Regions from separate parts of the Sedimentibacter sp. B4 genome, predicted to be linked through region 1. Evidence: riboswitches for the same ligand, from Rfam matches in the RefSeq annotation. Region 1 holds a riboswitch; the other holds the start of a gene.
What was found. Region 1 has a riboswitch for cyclic di-GMP ahead of BN358_RS00465 (LPXTG cell wall anchor domain-containing protein). Riboswitches for the same ligand answer to the same signal wherever they lie in the genome.

Region 2: linked by a shared signal. The riboswitch ahead of BN358_RS16665 (transglutaminase family protein) and the one ahead of BN358_RS00465 (LPXTG cell wall anchor domain-containing protein) in region 1 are both predicted to bind cyclic di-GMP.

What each region holds. Positions count from the first base shown of each region.
Region 1 is NZ_CANG01000004.1:14,101-26,220, reverse strand. It holds partial or broken gene BN358_RS00470 (S-layer homology domain-containing protein) at 1-1,970, shown strand, start outside; cyclic di-GMP riboswitch class I at 2,163-2,250, shown strand; gene BN358_RS00465 (LPXTG cell wall anchor domain-containing protein) at 2,382-4,772, shown strand; gene BN358_RS22120 (class D sortase) at 4,828-5,571, shown strand; gene BN358_RS00455 (FAD-dependent oxidoreductase) at 5,771-8,476, shown strand; gene BN358_RS00450 (sigma-E processing peptidase SpoIIGA) at 8,643-9,536, shown strand; gene sigE (RNA polymerase sporulation sigma factor SigE) at 9,514-10,236, shown strand; gene sigG (RNA polymerase sporulation sigma factor SigG) at 10,298-11,071, shown strand; gene BN358_RS00435 (YlmC/YmxH family sporulation protein) at 11,279-11,551, shown strand; gene BN358_RS22115 (LCCL domain-containing protein) at 11,794-12,120, shown strand, end outside.
Region 2 is NZ_CANG01000935.1:1-6,785, reverse strand. It holds gene BN358_RS16695 (type II secretion system F family protein) at 1-923, shown strand, start outside; gene BN358_RS16690 (hypothetical protein) at 941-1,237, shown strand; gene BN358_RS16685 (DUF4860 domain-containing protein) at 1,257-1,742, shown strand; gene BN358_RS16680 (hypothetical protein) at 1,754-2,254, shown strand; gene BN358_RS16675 (hypothetical protein) at 2,254-2,787, shown strand; gene BN358_RS16670 (type IV pilus twitching motility protein PilT) at 2,784-3,848, shown strand; gene BN358_RS16665 (transglutaminase family protein) at 3,986-4,882, opposite strand; cyclic di-GMP riboswitch class I at 4,953-5,039, opposite strand; tRNA gene BN358_RS16660 (tRNA-Leu) at 5,262-5,346, opposite strand; gene BN358_RS16655 (DNA-processing protein DprA) at 5,384-6,280, opposite strand; partial or broken gene BN358_RS16650 (biotin/lipoyl-containing protein) at 6,426-6,785, opposite strand.

The DNA of each region.
Region 1 (12,120 bases):
AAGGAACAACAGGAACAACTGTATATGATGATGACTACCAGGGTACATTCATTGGATGGATTTACACGTCAGATGATGTCAATAGTGCAGTAATTGTTGCAGGTGGATCAGCAGTTTTGAGATTGTACTATACAACAGAAACAGTGGAGATACCAGTAGCTAAGATTTGGATTGACGGTTTAGAAGAGCCACAATATGAACAGCCAATGTTTAGAGTACAATCTGTTCAAAGGCCAGAAAGCATTGAATTACATTTGATTGATGAAAATGGTGATGTGGCAGCTTCAATAACGATAGAACCAGATGATTATAATAAATGGTCAGGAAGATTTGTATTACCGAAATATGATGGAAACAATAATGTAATAGATTATTCAAATTATACAATTGAAGAGGTTACTCTGGATAATTACATTACAGAAGTAGAAAATTGGGGAATGAGCGATGGCTTTAGAGTTTACAATGTTGAAGCTATTAATGTTCCGGTAACGAAGGTATGGGAAGGTCCTAAAGGAGATGAAGTAACAGTAACTTTGATTGACGCCAATGGTGAACCAACAAATCACACATTGATATTAAATGATGAAAATGAATGGCAGGATTCGTTCAAGTTACCAAAATATGAATATAATCCTGAATACTATTGGATTAGGAACAAGGTTGATTACTCAGAATACAGATTATCAGAATCTGATATTGAAGGCTATACCCCTGGTATAACTGGTAGTGTTGAAGATGGCTTTACTGTTATTAACACAATAGATAAAGTCGAATATACAATAAACTATTTGGAATTGGGTACTGGTTTGCCAGTAGCACCAACTGTAACAAAGTCTGGTATTTATGGAACTCTTGTTACTGAAGTAGCAAAGGATATAGCAAATTACAACAAAGTTGGTCAAACTGAAAAATCAATAACTTTAGGAACAAGCGGAAATGTAATTGATTTTTACTATTCAGAATATGAAGTTATAGAATCTGATTTCTATAAGATTAACTGGATGTATGAAACCGGTTACAACACAAACAATTATAACAAGAGATATGAAGCCGAAGGTGAAGGTACTGTAAGCAACATAACAAATTATGTACAGCTGCATTATGATTCTGGTTATACATATGTAAACTACAATCAAACAGTTGATACAATTGAAATACCAGTTGTTATAGATACCACTTCAGGTTCAGCAATTACTGGAACAGCAATTGAGTATGTAATAACAACTACATTTGATTTGTTCTATGACAGAAACAGGGACGATGATGATGATGACGACGATGAAGATATTCCTGATCCAGAAGTACCGTTGGCAGACCTTGAAAAATTAGATCACTTTGCGTACATAATTGGTTATCCAGAGGGAGATGTTAGACCTCTTAACAATATAACCAGGGAAGAAGTGGCAATGATTTTCTACAGACTGCTGACAGATGAAAGCAGAAACAATTTGTTAAGCGATTCGAATCCATTTACGGATTTAGAAAATCATGGATGGTCAAATCGTGCAATATCAACATTATACAATGCTGGTATAATCAAAGGCTATCCTGATGGAACATTTAAGCCGTCAGATCCTATTAGCAGAGCAGAATTTGCAACTATTGCGGCTAAGTTCGATAAACTAGAGCTAGGCAGTACAAGTAATTTCACAGACATATTTGGTCATTGGGCTGAAAAGTATATAACATCTTCTGAAATCAAGGGATGGATTAAAGGTTATCCAGATTTAACATTTAAACCTGAACAAGATATAACAAGAGCTGAAGCAATGACATTGATTAACAATGTATTGGAAAGAGCAGTTCCGGAAGAAAATATACATCCAGATGCAATGTTCTGGCCGGATAGTACAAGTGATAAATGGTACTTCGAAGCTGTAATGGAAGCAACCAACAGTCACAATTATATATATGAAGAAGACGGTGACGAGCTTTGGACAGGATTAAAGGCTAATAAAGTTTGGCCGTAAGCATAACAATAAAAACAACCACTAATGGTGGTTGTTTTTTTGTTGAATTTTCAGATATTGTAGTCAAGTTGAAATTATGTAGAATAAAGAATATATTCTATAAATTAACATATTTATTTACAAAACATATTAATAAGGGAAATATTTTTTAAAATGTTTATAGTTGCTTTTTTGTGGTATAAATTAAATACAATTTAATATTGGCAAAACTATTGAAAAATAGTGACGCAAAGCTATGAAGTCTAATGTATGAAACTACTATGATAGTTCAGCTGCAAATTAATATAAAATTATTTTGCAGCTTTTTTATTTTAGAAATAACGTTAGAAGAAAATATATCTTTAGCTTTTGTTTAAAAGAACAAAGCAACAATTTTATTGGGATTTTCAAATTTAGAAAGGAGAATAAATTATGAGAAAAATCAATACCCACAAAAGAATATTAGCGATAGTATTATCTGTAATGCTTATAACGCTGGGAATACCATTGACAGCACAGGCAACGACTTCAAATTGGAAACAGTTTGCAGATGAATCTGGCAATCAAAAATGGATAAACGGAGATCTTAACCGAAACAATTCTACATATGCAGAAGGCAGATCTGTCCCACAACGTCTTATATTGAATGATATTACCACAGGCAGTGGAATACACTATGTTGATTTCGAATACCAGTTTACAAAAGGCGGAAAGTATGCCTATGACTTTATAGTAGGTTATGATCAGGCAGAGTCAACATCCGGTCAGATATGGGATGAAGGATGGATATGGTATGACATTGATGAAGAAGACATAGAAAGACTGAACGATAATGTAACATATATTCCTATACCAACAAACAATTATGCTACAGAAAAGGAAGATGCATACGAGGATACTAACGGAGAACGAAGAATCTATATTTTTTCCAATAAACCAATCACGGATGCTTCAATAACCATGAATAACCAGCTGGACGGAAATTCAAATAAAGACAGCACTCTTGGCTTTAAAGTCAGTTGGGAAGGCGATGCTGATGAAGTAATGATTATATATGCTTCTCATATAGCTATGGGTGTTGAAGGGCCAGAAGGCTGGGGCCTTGGCATGGGTGCAAGCGAAATTCATGGGTCACCTTATCACAACAAGCTTGGTCCATACAGCTCCGAATGGAAAGGAAGCAAGTCGCAAGACAATCAACTTCAGATTAAAGATGGAGCAGAGACTGTATATGGAAAAATTGAAGTAACTAAATCAGCTAGTCCGTTGACAATGGCAGAGCCGGGTGGAGAGTTTACTTACACATATGTTGTTAAGAATATTGGAACAGTTCCGGTAACATTGACAAGTGTTGTGGATGACATAATAGGTACCATTGAACTTCCTGCAGATGTAGAACTTGCTCCAGGAGAATCCACAACAGCAATGACAGCCAAATATACGTACACAGACGATGGAGTGTATACAAATACAGTAATTGCAACAGCAAAGGATAATAAAAATAATACAATTACTGATACAGATTCTGCTAATGTAACTGTAACAGATACATTACCAAGTATCACAGTGACAAAGGTGGCAAACCCAACGAGTCTGCCTAAATCAGGCGGAGTGTTCACATATACTTATGTGGTTAAAAATAATGGTATTGTGCCGGTGACAGTAACAAGCGTAGAAGATAATGTAATAGGCACCATAATATTGCCGGCAGACGTAGAACTTGCTCCAGGTGAATCAACAACAGCTATGACAGGAGTTAAAACATACACTGAACCAGGTACTTATTCTAATACAGTAACAGCTAAAGCTGAAGATGATGACGATAATGAAGCCTCAGCCACAGCAGTTGCTTTTGTAACAGTAACAAATTCAGATGCAAGTATTATAGTAACAAAGACAGCAGATCCTATTGTTATGGCAGAGCCTGGTGGAGAGTTCACATATACGTATGTTGTTAAAAATAATGGTAATATACCTGTGACAGTAAAAAGTGTAAGTGATGATGTAATTGGATTGATAACATTGCCATCAGATGTTGAACTTGCACCTGGAGAATCAACAGCAGCAATGACAGGCAAGCACACTTACACAGATGATGGAGTTTATACAAACATTGTAACTGTCAAAGCTGTCAATGGTGAAGAGGAAGTCACCAACACAGCTAGTGCTACAGTAACCGTAACAGACACAAAACCGATTATATCAGTGACAAAGACAGCTAATCCAACAAGTATGGCAGTGCCTGGCGGACAGTTCACATACACATATATAGTTAAAAACATCGGAACAGTACCGGTAACTGTTACAAGCGTTGAAGATAATGTAATAGGCAAAATAAAATTACCTGATGATGTAAATCTCGAACCTGGTGAATCAACTATTGCCATGACAGGCACAAAGATTTATACAGATATAGGAACGTACCCAAATACAGTTGTAGCAAAAGCTGTTGATGATGATGACAATGAAGTAACAGCTTTAGCTAATGTATCTGTAACAGTAACAAGAGTTAATGATCCTGACGACGAAGAGGATGATGAAGATGAAGAGGAAGAAGATGAAGATGACGGCGAAGATGAAGAAGAGGAGTTAATTCCAATAGAAGATCCGGATGTTCCGAGAGGAGAAATATTACAGGCGCCGGATGAGCCGTCTAGCCCAGATGTTCCTGTTGAAGATGAAACAATAGAGGAAAGTGCTGTTCCTAAAGGAACACTTCCTGATACCGGAACGGTATTTAACACGTGGATTTTAGCTGCTATTGGGTTATTTATGATAATAGCTGGTATAATCATAAATAAGAAAAATAAAGTTCAAGGTTAACAATTGCAATAAGGAGGAACGTTAAAGTTCCTCCTATTTAAAAAGGATGATTTTTATGAGAAAATATTTATCACGAATTTTGATAACAGCAGGCTTAATAATAATAGGAATTGCACTGTATCAAAAAGTGAATACCATATATTATCAAAACAAATTAATGAATGAATATGATGAATATATTAGTACGCTTAAAAATCAGGGTACAAATGAAATTGAAGAATCAATAGATGATGTACTTGTTGAAACAGAGGACGATATTCTTGGGGCTAACTTGCAGGTGCCTGAAACCGAAGAAGCAAAAGAATATGATAACTCTGAAGAAAACAATATTACAGAACCCGAAGGTGTTGAAAACTCAAAGCCTGATCTTGTAAAACTATTTGAAAATAAAGAAATCAGTGGCATAATTGAAATACCCAAAATCAATGTAAGTGCTGCAATACTGGAAGGTACTGATGACAGTGCTTTAAAATATGCAGTTGGACATTATCCCGGAACAGTACAGCCAGGCGAAGATGGCAATAGTGTATTGCTGGGACACAGAAATTACGTATATGGGCATTTTTTTAGAAAGCTTGATAAATTGGAAGCAGGCGACAGAGTTGTTATAAAAAAAGATGAAAACATTTATACTTATGTAATTTATGAATCATTTGTAGTGAAGCCGGAGGACACATGGGTATTAGATAAAACATCAGATTCTATTATAACAATGATTACATGCACTCCCATCGGTACATATACAGATAGATTAGTTGTAAGAGGTTCATTGCTGGAAGAAAAAGAAAATCAGTTATAGCCATAAGCGGAGCATAAAATCTCCGCTTATTTTTATGCCTTGTATTTTGCTAGATGGTTATGGAAAATGTTTACATTTAGATAAAAAGAGGTTAAAATAATAACAAGAATTAATCAGTATTCGTCAAAATATGAGTTTGAATTTAAAAATGAGGGGTATAATTAAAATTGGCAAAACTTTAATGTTAAGAGGAGGAAAAATGAAATCATTAAAATTAAAAGATAATATTTATTGGGTGGGGAGCCTTGATCCTGAACTTGAGGTGTTTGACATAATTATGCGCACTGAGTTCGGCACATCATACAATTCATATGTTGTGAAAGGCAGTGAAAAAATCGCGCTGATTGAAACAGTTAAATTGAAATGTTTTGATGATTATCTGGAAAGGTTAAAGGAATTAAATATATCAGCACAAGATGTGGACTACATAATAGTAAATCATACAGAACCTGACCACTCGGGCTCAATTGAAAATCTTGTTAAAATGAACCCTGGCATTCAGGTTGTTGGTTCAAAACAAGCAATTGAATTCATGAATCACATATGCAATACTCAGTTTAAATCCATTGCAGTTAAGGATGGAGATGAATTATCACTGGGTGACAAGACATTTAAATTCATTGATGCAAAGTTCCTGCACTGGCCTGATTCAATGTTTTCTTATTTGAAGGAAGACAAGACATTGTTCACTTGTGACGCTTTTGGAGCTCATTATTCTCTGGACACGGTTCTGCAGAGCACCGTTGTTAACAAAGATGATTATATGGGTGCATTCAAATATTATTTTGATAATATTCTTGCTCCTTTTAAATCTTTTTATCTTCAGGCAATTGAAAGAATTGAAAATCTTGACATAGACATGGTCTGCACAGGACACGGTCCCGTTCTTGATGAAGATCCATGGAAAATTATAAATCTTTCCAAACAATATTCAACAGAAAAGAAGCCATTTGAAGGAAGACTAATTGTGATTCCATATGTTTCTGCATACGGCTACACAAAATCAATGGCTGAAGAAATTGCAAAAGGTATTTCAGAGTCAGGTATCAAGACTGAACTATATGATATGGTTTATGAAGATGAAAAGAAAGTGCTTGATAGAATATACTGGGCAGACGGTGTGCTGTTTGGTTCACCTACAATGGTGGGCGAAGCATTGGAGCCCATATGGAGTATTCTAATAAAAATGTATGCTCCTATTTACAAAGGAAAACATGCTTCTGCTTTTGGTTCATATGGCTGGAGCGGAGAAGCCGTTCCAAACATCATGCAAAGAATCAAGCAAATAAGACTGAAGCCATTCGGTGAAGGCCTGAGAATACGATTTAAACCTTCTGAGGAACAAATAAAAGAAGCATACAATTTCGGTGTGGAATTTGCATATGCTGTTGATCCTAGTGCAAAAAAAGAAACTCAAGCAAAGTGGAAATGTATTGTATGCGGAGCAGTTGTTGAAGGTGAAGAGCCTCCTGCAAAGTGTCCTGTGTGCGGCGTTGGACCTGAAAATTTTGAAAAAATTGAAGAAGAACAATCTATTAAATCAACAAAGGTAAATGAAGCAGCAGTTGCCGGTGATGAACAAAAAACTTTCAGATGGAAATGCACAGTATGCGGTGAAATTATAGAAGGAACAAATCCGCCTGAAGCATGTCCTGTATGCGGAGTGGGACCGGAATATTTTGTAAAGGTTGATGACGAAGGTGCTGAAGAAAATTATGCTGACATCAATGAAAAAATAGTAATCATAGGTGCAAGCGGTGCTGGAATGGCAGCTTGTGTTGAAATAAGGAAAAGAAACAAAATAAGCGACATTACAATTATCTCTAAGGAGAATGTGAAGGGATACTACAGGCCGCAGCTTTCTAAAATGCTGTCAAACGATACAGTAACAGTTGAATCGATGATTATAAAGGATGACAAGTGGCTTGAGGAAAACAAAGTTAATCTCATTCTTGACAAAGTAGTTACATCAATTGATTCAGAAAATAAAACTGTAACACTTGAAAGCGGAGAAAAGATTGAATACACTAAACTCGTAGTTGCATCAGGAGCAGAAGTGTTTGTGCCTCCTTTTGCAGGAAGAGAAAAGAAGGGCGTATTCACACTAAGATATGCCAAGGATGGCAATGACATAAAAGAATATTCAAAAGGCAAGAAAACAGGTGCTGTTATAGGCGGCGGTGTTTTAGGACTTGAAGCAGCCAATGAGTTAAAGAATTTAGGACTTAAGGTTACTGTAATTGAAATGGCAGACAGGATTCTTCCTCGTCAGCTTGATGGTGATGCTTCAAAAATACTTGAAGAAATAGTTGAAAATTCAGGTGTTACATTTTTAAAGGGTGTAGGAACAAAGGAAATCTTAGGCGATGACAAGGTTAAGGGAATACTACTGGACAACGGTGAAACTGTGGATGCGGAAGTTGTAATAGTATCTACTGGAGTCAAAGCAAACACAAAAATTGCAGAAGGAACAGGCATTGAAATTAAAAGGGCCATTGTTGTTAACAGCAAAATGGAAACAGCTGCAAAAGACATATATGCATGCGGGGACTGTGCTGAATACAACGGCATAAATTATGCGTTATGGAGTGAAGCAATTGAGCAGGGAAAAGCAGCAGGAATTAATGTCTTAGGCGGAAGAAGCGAATATGAAACAATAATTCCTTCCACAACTCTAAACGCCTTTGGTTCAAGCGTATTTTCAATAGGTGACATAGGTTCTGATCCTAATGCTGAATACAAAACATTTGAAAAAAATGAAGGCATAAATTACAAGAAGATGTATTTCAAGGAAGGTATACTTGCAGGAGGAATACTAATCGGTGACACTTCACAGACTGTAGACCTTATTCAGGGATTTGAAAACAAAAAGACCATGGAAGAAATGGCCGAAAAATTAAAATAGCAGAAACAAAATTCGCGGATTTATTCCGCGTTTTTTTTTATTTTTGATTACATGTTATGACAAAATATTTTAAAAGTGTATTTTATAATGAATAATGTGATTTCTCAAAAATACTGACGCAGTGTGTATTTATGACAATCATATTATTACATTTTGCGAGGTGGAGATGGTTTATTACGTTGAATATATCTTCGCTGAAAATTTTTTGATTGATTTCATATTGCTTTTCATAACAGGAAAACTCTTAAAAAAAACAATCATATACAGGAGGTTGATCATTTCCTCTGTCCTTGGTGCAGTGTACGTAATTTTGACTGCATATATAGGCAGAGAATTTATGACATATTTCATAGTCAAGTTCAGCGTTTCGGTTTTAATGGTAATGATTGCTTATGATTCCAGAGGAATTGCAGCAAATTTAAGAGCTATAATAGCCTTTTACATCACATCACTCTTGATGGTTGGAATTATAACCGCTTTGTACTATCTGGACTATGACAAGTTGACTGTTAATGCAATTGTATGCTCAATTTTTATGGGCTATGCAGCGTTGCATTTCTTTTTTAAAGAAATAAAAGCCAAAATTGAGAAACATAATTACATGAGAAATGTGGAAATAACAGTCAACAACAAAAGCAAAATACTGAGGGCGTACATTGATACTGGAAACGAACTTACAGAACCAATGAGCGGAAAACCTGTAATAGTTGCAAATATGGAATGCATTAAGAACCTTTTAAGCAAAGAACTGTATGAGGAAATACTAATCTGCTGCAAGAATGAAAAAAACAGTTACGAAAATCTGCTAAACATGAAGAGCGATGTTAATCTCAGGATTGTTAAATACAACACCATAAGCAGCATAGGCGAAAATATGATTTGCCTGGTGCCTGATAATATTGAAATAACAGATGATAAAAATAATATTGTCAAGACAGATGCAGTAATAGGAATTTATCCTGGAAGAATAAGCAAGAAGGATGACTACGATGCGCTGCTGTTTAAAAAATTGCTAGAATTGGAGAGGGAAACAAATAATGAGTATGTTAAATCATGTTAAAGATTTTTATAATAAAATACTTAACTTTATAATAGAAAAGTTTGGTTCTGACAAGGATATATTTTATATTGGCGGAAGTGACACTCTTCCTGCCCCTTTGTCTCAGGATGAAGAAAGAGAAGTAATCAACAGGCTCAAGGATTCGGATGATGCAAAAGCTATTCTCATTGAACACAATCTTAGGCTTGTGGTGTACCTTGCCAAGAAATTTGAATCCACAGGCATAAATGTAGAGGATTTGATTTCAATTGGAACAATCGGACTCATAAAAGCTGTCAACACATTTAAAGTTGAAAAAAATATTAAGCTTGCAACATATGCATCAAAGTGCATTGAAAATGAAATATTGATGCACTTAAGGCGCGTTGGTAAGGCAAAGACAGAAATTTCACTGGATGAACCACTGAACATTGACTGGGACGGAAATGAACTTTTGCTGTCTGATATTTTGGGAACAGAAGAAGACATTGTATTCAAAGACATGGAAAATGAAGTTGATTTGACGCTTCTCAATGAGTCCATTAAAAAACTGAACAAAAGGGAATACATGATAATGAAACTCAGGTTTGGTCTTAACAATTCAAGAAGCTTCACTCAGAAAGAAGTCGCTGACATGCTTGGAATCTCTCAATCCTACATATCACGCCTTGAGAAAAAGATACTGAGTAGACTAAAAAAGGAAATCAACAAGGCTGTATAAAAAGTATATACACGGTAATAATTTTAAAGGGGGATAATTTTTTATAAGGGGAAAAACGACGATGATAAACAAAGTAGTTATATGTGGCGTTAATACTTCTCAATTGCCTACAATAAAAACATCAGAAATGAGAGGTATGATAAAGAAAATCCAAGAAGGCGACAATGAGCTAAGAGAACAGTTTATTAATGGCAATTTAAGGCTAGTGCTAAGCGTGATTCAAAGATTTAATTCGAAAAACGAGCCAGTTGATGATTTGTTTCAAATCGGATGCGTTGGTCTTATAAAAGCAATTGATAATTTTGACTTGTCTCTTGACGTTAAGTTTTCTACATATGCTGTGCCCATGATTATAGGGGAAATTAGAAGGTATCTAAGAGACAACAATTCAATCAGGGTATCAAGGTCCATGAAGGATACAGCCTACAAGGCACTGCAGGTAAGAGAAAGGCTTACGGCAGTCAATTCTCAGGAACCTACAATAGCTGAAATAGCAAATGAAATTGGCGTTGACAAAGAAGAAATCATATTTGCTTTAGAGTCCATTCAAGAGCCTGTATCGTTGTTTGAACCCATTTACAATGACGGAGGAGATGCTCTTTACGTTGTGGATCAGGTCAAGGATGAAAAAAACATAGACGAAAGATGGATTGAAAAAATCACTTTAGAGGACAGCATAAGCAATTTGTCAGAAAGAGAAAGGCAAATAGTCGACATGCGTTTTTATAAAGGAAAGACTCAAATGGAAGTAGCCGAAGAAATAGGAATATCTCAGGCCCAGGTGTCCCGTCTTGAAAAATCGGCATTGACACAACTTAAAAAAGGGTTCAGGTGAAACAGTTAATAAAAATTAAGAGTTAAGAATTAATAATTAAGAATTAATGTTGGAACGCGTAGGCGTTCCTTCTTTTAACTCTTCACTCTTCACTCTTAATTCTTAATTTGTGACTATTTATTCTGAAATTCTAATGAACAGTGAATTTTTGGCATATTTTGTACAATCGGACATACCTTGTAATATATGCTGTGAAGGGGTGATTCTATGACAAATTACTGGGACATGATTGAAAAAGATGTTGTTAATATCAAAAACGGTGAAGTTTTAGGCAGATTTGACGATGTGGAAATAGACACAAGGGCAGGAAAAATTTCAGCATTTTATATAGAAGAAGCAAGCAAGTTCATGGGTATGCTGGGAAAATCAAAATCACGAAAAATAAAGTGGGAAGAAATACTAAAAGTTGGCATGGATGTTATTATAGTAAACGTCGACGATGATGAAAACAACGCAAGAATAAAAGACATGCTGGACTGACAGCGTTAAAATATTCCTTGAATTGAAATATAAGTTTGCAAAATGCTTATAGAGGTATACCCTGCTGCAAATATCTATGTTAATTTTCAAGAATAAATAAAACAGACCTAATTAGAACTACTTAGGTCTGTTTTTGTGTCTCAATTAGACTTAATGAATATACTTTTAATGCTATTGAACATAAAATAATATTAATGAAATTAAAGTGATTCACAAAATTGAAGATAGGCAAGGGGGTAAAAATGAGCAAAAAAACTATTATTAAAGTTATAACGCTTCTTATTCTTCTGTATTCACTGAACGTGTCACCGGCATATGCATGGAAAGTTAAAACACATGTATACTCTGCAAATTTAATTTTAGAGGATGTCAGTGATGGATTTGTTGAAATAAAACCTTATGGTGAATTTGAAGTGTTGCCTGAATATGCAGAAATACTCAGGCAGTATCCGGAATATTACAGAGCTGGTGCACTAGGGCCGGATCTTATGCCGGATATCTTAATCGGACAGACCATATTTCATCCCGGCAACACTTATCAAACACCGGGAGACATGATTAATACGTTT
Region 2 (6,785 bases), on a different contig from region 1:
ACGTTAAAAATGCGCTTGGTGTTGTTCTGGATGAACTTTCAAACAAGGTACCATTATACAAAGCAATGGAAAACTCAGAATACTTTCCTACATATATAATAAGCATGAGTCAAATAGGAAGTGTAACTGGCAGGCTAGAAGATGTAATGACTTCATTGTCTGAATATTATGACAGAGAAGATTTCATAAAGGCCAAAATCAGGAACTCTGTATTTTATCCGTCCATGCTTTTTGTTATGATGTCTTTTGTGATAATATTGCTTGTAACTAAGATCTTCCCTATTTTTGAAGGAATGATTAAGGAGCTTGGAGGAGAGCTGCCAGGAGAGTCATCAGCTTTAATATCATTTTCTACAGGTATAATGGCAGGCAAATTCACAATGGCTGCGACAATTGCAGTGCTTATGCTCATTGCAGCAATATTTGTTCTTACAAAGACAAAAGGGGGCAAAAAGTCCTTCAATAAATTTTTAAGTTCTTTTGGTCCTACAAAGTCAATAATGAAGAAAGTCACTGCGTACAGATTTGCTTCCAGCATGTCTCTTCTTCTATCAAGCGGTATGAATATAGATTCATCAATGGATATTCTCCTTGATGTAACCGAAGAGCCTGAACTTAAAAACAAAATTGAAGAATGCAAAACTTCCATGAATTCGGGAGAAAATTTTCTTGATTCATTGTCAGGGCTTTCTATGTTTTCAAGCATGCACATACAGATGCTCAACATGGGTCAGCGCACCGGCGAAATGGACATTGTGATGAAAAAGCTGACAAATATTTATGAAAACGAGGCAGATCAGGCAATAAGCAATTCAGTTGCACTGATTGAACCGGTGCTTGTTGGAATTTTGTGCGTTGTTATAGGTTTTATCCTCATATCTGTAATGCTCCCTTTGATGAACATAATGTCATCAATAGGATAGCAGAAAGGAATGATACTGTGAGAAAATTAAAGCTTAAAATATTATCTGTTGCCATTGTATTCATTTTTGCAGCTTTCTTATACATGTCTGTAGACAACGCTCAAAAAGGCAGTGATAATGAAATGTATGAAATACTCACCGATGCCATTGCAAGAAGCGCAGTACAATGCTACGCCATTGAAGGCTTCTATCCTCCCGACATTGAATATCTGGAGGAAAATTACGGGTTGGTTGTGAACCACGACAAATACGTAATAAGTTACAATGTATTTGCTTCAAACATCATGCCTGAAATTGAAGTTTTCAACAAATAATCATCGTGAAAGGATTGTTATGAACTCAAAAAACTTTTCAAAACAGTTTTCTTTTCAATTTGTATTTATTATGCTACTTTTTCTCATCATTGTAATATTATCAGTGATGATTATTGTTTTAGGCAAAAACATATATGCAAACATCAACGAGGACAGAGACAGCAATTATGAAATACGGGTTTCACTTTCTTACATAGCTAATAAAATTCGTCAGTCAGACAAACAAGGAACTGTTGAAATAAGAAATTATGAAAACAATAACGCTGTTGTAATAAACGAAACTTATGATGATGAAAATTATGAAACATGGATTTATTTTTATGACAATGCAATTTATGAGATGTTCGCAGACGAAAACGCTACATTTCTGCCCGAAGAAGGCATGAAGATTGTTGATTGTGACAGTCTTGAAATTACTAAAATAAAGGATAATCTGTATAAGTTCGCTGTAAGCAGCAGCGCTGACAGTTCAGAACTGGTTTTGAACTTATACTCAAACAATTAGGTGGTGATCAATTGAAAAATAAATTGTCCATCAATCTCGAAGTTTCTCTTGTGGAAATCATTTTGTCAGTCTTGATTTTTGCCATAGCTGGAGTCATAATGCTTAACTGTTTTGCCTATGCAAAATACACGCAGGAAAAAACTAACGACAAGGTTGCTGCTTCATGGCTTGTTCAGTCGGATGCTGAAATGATTAGATCTGCCGATACTTTAGACCAGGCAGTCTTATTCCTGGCAAAAAACTATGAAAAAAAAGCTAAAGATGGAAGTTCAGATATTTACACCAATTATTACGACAAGGCTTGGAATCCTTGTAGCGAAGAAGAACAGGAATACATATTGAATACTGTTATCTCACTTGATGAAAAGGAATATGGTGAATTTATGGATATAAAAATAACCGCAGAGAAATCAAAGCCCTACCCCTTTGTAGACAAGGGCAAATTGACAAGTCCCGTTTATTCTATTGAAACCGGCAAGTTTTTTCAAACCCATGAATCAGGGAGGCAGTGATGGAAACCCACAGCAAAAGATTATCCAATGTTTCCGTCGGAATGGGCGGAACTTTAATCATCACCATATTTGTAGTTTTAAGCCTCACAATTTTTGCCACCCTTTCATTTACAACTGCTCATTCTGATTTAAAACTTGCAGTTAAAACCGAGAAAATATCATCAGATTATTATAAAACAAGCAGCAAAGCAGAAAGAATTCTTTCAGATATTTACAGTGCAATGATGGAAGCAAAAGAAAACATAAGTGCAGATTCTGCAGCAGACAAAGACAAACTATACTTTGACGCACTTTCAAAAAAACTTTCTGAATTTGAAGATGTTGATTATGTTTATGAAGAAGGAAAATTCACTGTTTATTATGAATCTTCAGGAGAAATGAACCAAAAGATAAGCGTTGGTCTAGAAGTTTTTTATGACAAAAAAAACAATGATCCTTATTACAAAATCACATCATGGAATCTTGCAAACATAGAGCTGCCTGTTTATGAAGAAGAAAATTATGATTTATGGGAAGGAATCGAAATTAAATGAAAACCATTGATATATTTCAATTAGCTATAGAAAAAAAAGCATCCGATATTTTCATCATTGCCGGAAGGCCATTGTCTTTTAAAATAATGGGTGACATTGTGTCTTATGACGACATTCAGCTTTCGGCCGATGACACTTATGGAATAATATATGACATATTTAAGGTTGCTAATCAGGAAAGTCTTGATGAGCTGTCAACAGAAGGAGATGTAGACTTTTCTTTTTCTCTTCCGAAGCTTGGACGCTTCAGAGTTAGTGCGTACAAGCAAAGAAATTCATTTGCTGCAGTCATAAGGGTTGTGCTGTTTGAGCTGCCGGATCCTGTCAAGCTTGGAATTCCTGATGTTGTTATGAATCTTCACTCCAAGACAAAAGGTCTTATTTTAATAACAGGCCCTGCTGGAAGCGGAAAATCTACAACTCTTGCTTGCCTCATAGACAAAATAAACACTGAACGCAACTGCCACATCATGACATTTGAAGATCCTATAGAATATATTCACAAACACAAAAGATCAATTGTGAGCCAGAGAGAAATATCAACAGATTCCAAAAGCTATATTTCTTCACTTCGCTCTTCGTTGAGGCAGGCTCCGGATGTAATGCTCATTGGAGAAATGAGAGATTTAGAAACCATAGAAATAGCCCTGACAGCTGCCGAAACAGGGCACCTGGTTCTATCCACACTTCACACTACGGGAGCTGCAAACACCATTGACAGAATAATAGATGTATTTCCTTCAAATCAGCAGCAGCAAGTGAGAATTCAGCTTTCAATGCAGCTTCAGGCAGTTATATCACAGCACTTGATTCCGTCTCCTGTACGTGGAAGAGCTGCTGCCTTTGAAGTTATGCTTGCAACAAATGCAGTATCAAACCTCATAAGAGAATCAAAGGTCCACCAGCTTAACAGCGTCATTTATTCCTCGGAAGGAAAGGGAATGAAATCCATGGACACAAGCATTTATGAGTTATACAAAAATGGAATAATCTCAAAGGAAAATGCTGTGCTTCATTCCATAGACCCTGACCTTATGCTGAAGCTTCTCAACAAGCAATAATTAAAGGTAAAATAAAACCCCTTTCGGGGTTTTATTAATTTAAAATTTCTTTTTTAATAATAAGGGCGGACACAATATCCGCCCTTACAATTTGGAGAAAAAAAGTTTGTCATTATTCTGACCCTAAATGGGGTTTTTTAATATTCAAATTGTTTTGTATAATACTTGCTGTCTATGAGTTTATTTGTATATTCCATCACTCTCGGGCTGTTGGATTGTTTTGCTGATGAAGCTATTGTGCTGTCCATGAGCTTCCATTGTTCACCGTCAAAATACATTTCATTCAATACTATCCATCCGGTTTCTTCAGTGTAAACTTCATTCCATGCATGGAATGCGCTTAAGTTTGAAGAATATCCTGTAACCAGTTTTGCCGGTATTCCTTCAGAGCGAAGCATCGACGCCATAAGTGAAGCATAATCAAAGCATATTCCCTTGTTGCTTGTTAGTATATCATCTACATTTGGAAGATATCCGCTTTTAACTGTCTTAGCCTTTTCATTGTCATATGCTATGTTTGAAATAACATAATCATAAATTGCATCCAGCTTTTCAAAATCTGTTGTTGAGTCCTTTGTAAGCTCAGCAGCCTTCTTTGCAGCTGCTGATTCTCTTGTGAAGTTCACAAGCTGGTTTGGCATAAGAAATGGCAAATTCTTGTCCTTGAGTTTTACTTCAATTGAAACGGTCTGTTTTGCAGCATACTTCGTTCCGCTTATATTTTCAAAAACCTTCACACTGTATGTACCATCTCCCATTTGAAGAGGATAGGTGTCGTAGTTTCCTTCTCCGTTTAAGTCGTATGTGTACTTTCCTTTGCCCTTTTCTATTATTACCTTCAGCTTTTTATTCGTAGGATTTAAATATTTAACTTTAATATAACCTTCTTGAGCAGCTGAAGCATCTATTTCTGATTTTGTGCTTTTATAAATGCCGTCTGCACCGAAGCAAAAAGCTGAAGAAGTCAACAACAGCATTATTAACAGGATAAATAAGGTTCTTTTTGTGCATTTCATATTTTTTAACTTTTTCATATGCTTGTCCCCCGCAAATAAAAAAAATTCGCAATGATGCGAAGCAATAGACTAAGTAAATGTACCTGAGTACAGCAACTGGCTGTCATACCATTTTCATGGGTTAGACCCTATAGCTTTGCGCCATTTTCTTTAGAAAATTTTGCCTATTTAATTAAGCTCATCATATCACTTGGGATAATAATTGTCAACAAAATATTTCCAATTTTGACATATCAGTTCTTACAATTTTCAATCAATATATGTATTTCTTAATTTCTGTATTTTTGAGAATGAAAAATTCTTAGTTTTAATAGTTTCTCCTTAATAAATCATTATTTCAGGCAATAAAAAAAACTCGTTTCAAACGAGGTTTCTTTATTGCGGTGAACCGCATAATTGGTGCGGATGAGAGGGTTCGAACCCCCACGCCGTGAGGCGCTAGATCCTAAGTCTAGTGCGTCTGCCAGTTCCGCCACATCCGCGCAACCAGTTGTTTGCTCAACAACAAAATTGATTATACTACTGTGAGCATGCTTTGTCAAGCATTATTTTACAAGATTTATTTTTGAATTTTACAAGTTTTTCAAAACTGTCTATTACTTCGATGTTATTGTTAAAAATTGAGGTTTGTCCTATGCATGAGCACACGCTTGTGGTATATGCTACAGGCTTGTTGAATGCATTTGCGAACTTCACTGTATGGGATGTTCCTCCCTTAAGTCCTCCCTCTATTACTATGATTCCTTCAGACAATGCAGCAATGACTCTGTTTCTGTCTATGAATGCATTTTTTTCTGCTTTTGCATTTGGAGGAAGTTCTGACACAATGGTTCCGCCATTCATCAATATCATGTTGTACATGGATTTGTTGTTTTTCAAAATATATAAATGACCTGCAGGAATAACGGCTATAGTCCTGCCCTTTGCTGCAAGGCAGCCGTTGTGTGCCGCTTCATCACATCCTGAAGCAAATCCGCTTACAACGCAGCATTTTTCTTCTGCAAGTTTTTCAGCAAATATGGAGCTTATTTCATACCCTTCCTGAGAAGGAGTCCTTGTTCCTACTATTGCTATATTGTAGTCATGATTGAGCAATTCAACATTTCCGTCCACATAAAGAATTAATGGTTTATCTTCAATCAGTTGAAGTTTTCTGGGATATTCCTTGTCATAAATGCTAATGATTTTTATATTTGCTTTTTTGCAGCATTCAAATATAGCAGAAGCATCACTTTCCACTTTTTCCAAATCAATATTGATTTTTTTTATTCCCATGTCTTTTATGAATTTTTCAACTTCAGAAAAGTTTGTCAAATTAACTTTCTTTGCTTCCATGAATTTCAGGATTTTGCTTATAGTCTTTCTGCCTAAACCATTAACGAGCTGCAGCCTTACTATATCTTCGTTGCTTATCATCTTTGATCCCCTTGTGATTAGTTTAAATCGGAAGTTTGTTTCTTCTCCCAGTAAGTTACCATTATATACGTTTCTACATTTTAACACAATATTCAACAAAAAAAAACTCTTCTTTATGGAAGAAGAGTTAAGAAAATTTAATTATTTATCCAATTGTTACTAAAGGCTCTCCCGTGCTCACTGTTGAAGACTTGGAAGTATGGATTTTATTAACAACTCCATCCTTTGGAGACACAATTTCATTTTCCATTTTCATTGCTTCAAGTATCAGAATAAGTTCTCCTGCCTTTACAGCCTGACCTTCTGTAACCTTTATATCAAGAATTGTACCAGGCATAGGAGCTGTCAAAAGCTCTCCTGAAACAGGTGATTCAGGTGTCTTGGGAGCTGGTGCCGGCTTTGGTTCCGGCGATTTTGGAGCCGGTACAGATGCTGCTGGTGCGGCTGTTGCCTGTACTGCTTGTGATTGTTGTACGGGAGCATATGTGAAACCACCATGTCCTGC